Linked DNA regions of Magnetococcus sp. PR-3. The protein of the gene in region 1 interacts with the protein of each later gene in a pairwise test. Links are inferred from orthologs where the notes say so. Each region holds a gene or a part of one and is shown on either strand. Other genes may lie near its edges.

The links. The genes of interacting proteins can lie anywhere in the genome.
Region 2: the proteins of ybgC (region 1) and V5T57_RS16730 interact in binary tests that used the Escherichia coli proteins (3 or more experiments, as listed by UniProt). The link is inferred for Magnetococcus sp. PR-3 from one-to-one orthologs.

What each region holds. Positions count from the first base shown.
Region 1 is NZ_JBAHUQ010000013.1:124,094-127,114, forward strand. Bases 28-3,019 are described here. They hold ybgC (tol-pal system-associated acyl-CoA thioesterase), read right to left. Parts: upstream 1,726-3,019; coding sequence 1,330-1,725; downstream 28-1,329. Other genes in these bases: tolA (cell envelope integrity protein TolA), read right to left, coding at 28-179; tolR (protein TolR), read right to left, coding at 202-630; tolQ (protein TolQ), read right to left, coding at 632-1,321; ruvB (Holliday junction branch migration DNA helicase RuvB), read right to left, coding at 1,722-2,753; V5T57_RS09425 (hypothetical protein), read right to left, coding at 2,981-3,019. Outside these bases: more of tolA, read right to left, coding at 1-27; more of V5T57_RS09425, read right to left, coding at 3,020-3,021.
Region 2 is NZ_JBAHUQ010000034.1:8,778-11,633, forward strand. The notes cover bases 30-2,856. They hold V5T57_RS16730 (acyl carrier protein), read right to left. Parts: upstream 1,648-2,856; coding sequence 1,411-1,647; downstream 30-1,410. Other genes in these bases: fabF (beta-ketoacyl-ACP synthase II), read right to left, coding at 30-1,203; fabG (3-oxoacyl-ACP reductase FabG), read right to left, coding at 1,868-2,608; fabD (ACP S-malonyltransferase), read right to left, coding at 2,634-2,856. Outside these bases: more of fabF, read right to left, coding at 1-29. UniProt on the Escherichia coli protein: Carrier of the growing fatty acid chain in fatty acid biosynthesis.

The sequences.
Region 1 (3,021 bases):
GGGGGCTCAGGAGCTGTGGGCGGTTGTGGTTGCTGAACCGGTAGATCCACCAGATTGACCATCATAGGTTGAGGCTCAGCCCCAACCTTGGGGTTGAGAATCGGCAATAGCAGGACAACCAGCACCACACCAACGTGCAGGCCAACTGACCAACCAAAGAATTGCCGCTCCACATACATGATCGTCAAAGACCCCTTATACTCAGCTATTGCTGGGTTTTGTTATCAAGCCAACTTGTTCTATGCCAGCTGATTTTAATGAGCCCATGACCCCCATGACGCTGCCATACTGGGCGGCGCTGTCTCCCCGTACAAAGATACGGATCTCTGGGGTGGATTGACGGATATAGCGCACTTTGTCTACCAGTTGAGGTAGGGTCATGCGTTCTCCTTCAATGGAAGGGGTGCCGTCGGCGGTTACGCTAATGGTCAATGGTTCGGCCTGGGCTGTCATGGCGTCGGCCTGAGCATTGGGTAGATCTACCTCAATGCCATGGGTCAATAAGGGGGCGGTTACCATAAAAATAATAAGTAAAACCAGCATGATATCAACAAGTGGCGTCACGTTGATTTCACTCATGGCTTGGTAGCGTTGTACGCCATTACCGCTCATGCCTGTGCTCATACCCATATCATTGCCCCCGGCGGCGGGCAGCGGCCCGGCGCTCCAAAATGTTAAGGAACTCCGCACCAAAATTGTCCATTTTGGCGTGTAGACGGCGTAGTTCAGAGGAGTATTTGTTGTAGGCGATCACCGAAGGAATGGCTGCAACCAGGCCCATGGCTGTGGCAATGAGTGCTTCAGCAATACCGGGTGCCACCATGGTTAAGGTACTGGCTTTGGCACCGGTTAGGCCCAAGAAGGCGTTCATAATGCCCCATACGGTCCCAAACAGGCCAATAAAGGGGCTTGTAGAGCCCACGGTTGCCAGGAAGGTTAACCCCTTTTCCAGGGTTTCAATCTCACGGTTTAGGGCCACGGTCATGGCACGGCGTACATTGGTGACCAAATCCCCCTCGTTGTCGGCCGTGGGTTCATTGCTTTCCCAGCGCTTCCACTCGCGGAACCCCGCGGAGAACATCACCACCATGGGGCTATCAGGCCACTCTTTGGTGGCACTCTGAAAGAGGCTGGCAACACTGCCGCCACTCCAAAAGCGCTCTTCAAAAGCCTCGGCATCCTGGCTGATACGACGGTAACGACGCCACTTATCAAAAATGATGGCCCATGAGACCACCGATGCAACCAGCAGGGAGAACATCACCAGCTGTACCACCGGTCCGGCCTGGGCAATGAGATCAAATATGCTGTGGTTATTCATGACAGCCTCTATTGTGGCAATCGTTGCAAAAGATCAACGGGCAGGCGTACCGGGCGCAAATTTTCATCCAGGCAAGCCACGCGGGCGGTTGCTTGAATGAGCAGGGTATCCTGTCGTTTGATCTCCTGGGTAAAAGCAAGACTGGCGGGTCTGCGTCGGAGATCCGACACAGAAACCGTCAAAAGATCGTCAAGGAGTGCCGGTTTCTGAAAGGCGATCTCCATGTGTGTGACTGCAAAGCGTAACCCGGTTGCGTGTGCCAAACTTTCTTGTTCCACGCCCAGGTTTCGTAACCAGTCTGTCCGGCAGCGTTCCATGAAGTTCAGGTAGCGACTGTGGTAAACCACACCGCCGGCATCGGTATCTTCGTAATAGACCCGAATCGCTTGTTCAAACAAACTCATAGCAGCATTCCTTGCTGCAGGTTACGGGGTGACGGACGACCCATGGCCTCGTAACTGGATGGTGTCGCCTTACGTCCTCTTGGTGTCCGGTCCAGCAGCCCTTGTAGGATCAGGTAGGGCTCAATGACATCTTCAATGGTTGAGCGCTCTTCACCAATGGCGGCGGCTAGGGTATCCAAACCAACAGGTCCCCCCCCAAACTTGTCCAACAGGGCACTAAGCAAGCGGTGGTCCATGTTGTCCAGACCGCTGCGATCCACCTCCAAAGCCAAAAGGGCCCGGTCAGCAAGGTCCTTATCAATATGGCCAGGACCGGCGACCTGAGCAAAATCTCTGACCCGGCGTAGCAGGCGGTTGGCAATACGTGGGGTACCCCGTGAACGACGGGCAATTTCAAATGCCCCTTCGGGGGAGATCTCAATCTCCATAATGGCTGCCGAGCGGGTCACAATCTGTTGAAGTTCATCGGGCTCATAGAACTGCATACGGGCCAAAATACCAAACCGATCCCGTAAGGGGCTGGTGAGCATACCGGCACGGGTGGTGGCCCCAACCAGGGTAAAACGGGGAAGGTCAATCTTGACGGATCGGGCTGAAGGCCCTTCACCAATCATGATATCCAGCTGAAAATCCTCCATGGCAGGGTAGAGAATCTCTTCAACGGCTGGGCTTAGACGGTGGATCTCATCGACAAACAGTACATCACCAGGGTTTAGGTTGGTCAGCAGTGCGGCTAGATCCCCGGCTTTATCAATGACCGGGCCGGATGTTGAACGTAGGCCGACACCCATCTCTGACGCGATAATCTGCGCCATGGTGGTTTTGCCCAGCCCTGGCGGGCCATGCAGTAGGATATGGTCAATGGCTTCAGCACGTTGTTTGGCGGCATGCAGAAAGACGGTGAGGTTGGCCTTTAAGGCTTTTTGCCCCACAAAGTCATTGAGGTATTTAGGGCGTAGGCCGTTCTCTTGGAACGGTTCACCGTGCTCGGGATCCCCCGAGATGATGCGGGATGGCATCTCTTCCATGAAACACGCCCTCCGTGGCGTGGTGGAGCAGGGCAGGGTATGCCCCGAAATTTCTTTCAATCCTATACTCTACTGGGGATCCCCAAGCAGGGGAAGGGATGTTGAAATATGACCGTACAGTTTGAGGGATCAGCGATGAGATATTGGCCGGGGTGGTGGGGCATAACCCATAAAAGAGCCTGCCCTAATACGGGCAGGCGTCTTGTCTTAGCGCATGCTTTGGGGCTTTACGAACAGAACTTCTTTTTCATCGGGTAGATGTATTGAT
Region 2 (2,856 bases), on another replicon or contig:
AAATCCAAATGAGTTGGAGAGTGCAGCCTCTACCTGTTCCTGGCGTGCTGTGTGGGGTACATAGTCCAGATCACATTCAGGATCAGGATCATCCAAGTTAATGGTCGGGGGAATAACCCCTTCATGCAGTGCTTTGGCGGTAAAGATGGCTTCAATACCACCCGCAGCCCCCAGAAGGTGCCCGGTCATGGATTTGGTCGAAGAGACCATGACTTTTTTGGCTTCGCTTTCACCAAAGATTTTCTTCACAGCTTTGGTCTCAATGATATCCCCTTGAGGGGTTGAGGTACCGTGGGCATTGATATACCCGATCTGCTGAGGATCAATTTGGGCATCTTTTAGAGCAGCTGTCATGCAGCGGGCCGCGCCATCACCACTGGGGTGTGGAGCCGTAATATGGTGGGCATCTCCTGACATGCCGTAACCAATGAGCTCTGCATAAATACGGGCTCCACGCGCCTTGGCGTGCTCATAACTTTCCACAACCACCACACCCGCACCATCGGATTGGACAAAACCATCCCGGCCGGTATCCCAGGGACGTGAGGCACGGGTGGGATCATCATTACGGGTAGAGAGCGCACGGGCTGCAGCAAAGCCGCCAATACCCAGCTCACAAATGGCTGCTTCAGCACCACCGGCCACCATGACATCCGCTTCACCACGTTGGATAATACGCATGGCATCGCCAATGGCGTGGGTACCTGTGGCACAAGCTGTCACAACCGAATGGTTTGGACCGCGAAGGCCATATTTAATGGCAAGCTGGCCGGAGACCAAGTTGATCAAAGACATCGGGATAAAGAAGGGAGAGATACGACGAGGGCCCTTCTCTTTCAGCGCAATGGCTTGATTTTGAATGGCGATCAAACCACCAATACCAGAACCAATAATGGCGCCGTAGCGGTAGCTCTCTTCCTCTTCAGGCTCTTCCAGGCCACTGTCTTCCCAGGCTATCTGTGAAGCCGCCATCCCATAATGGATGAAGCGGTCCATCTTTTTGACCTCTTTTTTGTGAATCCACTGTTCCACGTCGAAGTTTTTAATTTCACCGCCAATTTTACAGGCGTAGGCTTCGGTATCGAAGGAGGTCAAAGGTGCAATACCAGACTCACCTGCGATCAGCTTGGTCCAGGTTTCGTCATTGCCCACACCCAGAGGGGTAACCAGACCAACACCGGTGATGACAACTCTGTGATTCACGGAGCGAACCCTTTCGACAGCTTCCTAAAAGCCAATTCTCAACCTTTGAGCAGACTTTTTAGGGAAGGTTAATGCAATAAATCAATACGCTACAAGATGGAACGGCACACGGCGTCCTGCACAATAAGAACAGGACGCCGTGGCTATGGTCACCGTATGGGTTGAGTATGTGATCCTAGGAAATCCACACCTCTCCCAAAACGGATCTTATTCCATGTTCTCGCCAATGTACTTAATGGCGTCATTCACCGAGGCGATTTTCTCGGCGGTTTCGTCGGGGATCTCGCAGCCGAACTCTTCTTCGAAAGCCATTACCAGCTCTACGTTATCCAGGGAGTCAGCACCCAGGTCTTCGACAAACTTGGCGTCGTCGGTCACTTTGTCCAGGTCAACACCCATTTGCTCTGCAACGATCTTTTTGACACGTTCCGCGATATCACTCATCGGTTCGCTTCCTCTGTTGTTCTTAAAGAAAGGTGATGGATAGATACGGTAGCTTTTTAAAAAGTATACCGCTTATCCCCTCCAGATTGTTTTATATAGCACAGCCGCCCCCCCACTAGCACGGGGAAATAGCTTTTTACTGCCCTTTTTCGAAGCAAATGCTCGAATAGCCGGAATCTCCGCCTACCAAAGCTTTATAAAAAGGGCAATGACCACTTAATCACATATACATGCCACCATTGACATGTATGGTTTCCCCTGTGATATAGCGGGCTTCATCTGAGGCCAAAAAGCCAATGGCTGAGGCAATGTCATCAACACTACCCATGGCGCCCATGGGGATCTGCCCCAAGATGGCTTCTTGAGCCTTTTCATTCAGCTTTTCCGTCATTGCCGTCTGGATGAACCCGGGCGCGACACAGTTGACGGTAATGCCTCGGCTAGCCACCTCTTTAGCCAAGGATTTGCTAAAACCAACCAGTCCTGCTTTGGCCGCCGTATAGTTGGTTTGTCCAGCATTACCACTAAAACCAACCACCGAGGTCACATTGACAATGCGACCATAGCGGGTCTTCATCATGGTACGAATAACACGCTTGGATAGCTTAAAAACACTACTTAGGTTAAGTGCGATGACCTGATCCCACTCATCATCCTTCATACGCATGAACAGGTTGTCACGGGTAATGCCGGCATTGTTGACCAGAATATCGACACCACCGAAGCTCTCCTGGGCAAAGGCCACCAGTTTATCTAGATCTTCATCCACGCCAATATTGGCCGCAATCCCCTCGGCCACGCCACCATCAGCACGGATGGCCTCTAGTGTCTCTTCAATTTTCTCAGTTCGGGTACCGGTGACGACCACACGACACCCGCGTTTGGCTAACAGCTTGGCCGCTTCCTGACCGATCCCTGCGGTAGAGCCGGTAACGATTGCAACGCGATCACTCATCTTCATGTTCCTTTAAAGCGATGACAGAAAGTTAACCCAAATCAGCCAGGGAAGTGAGGTCGTCGGGTCCATTGATGGTAACCCCTTTAACGCCTTTATCAATTCTGCGCAGCATGCCGGTTAGAACCTTGCCTGTTCCAATCTCCACAAAGGTATCGACCCCTTGGGCGATCATGGCGCGAATGGAGTCTTCCCAGCGAACCGAGCCACATACTTGCTCAACCAACTGTTTGCGTACCATCTCTGCATCGGTG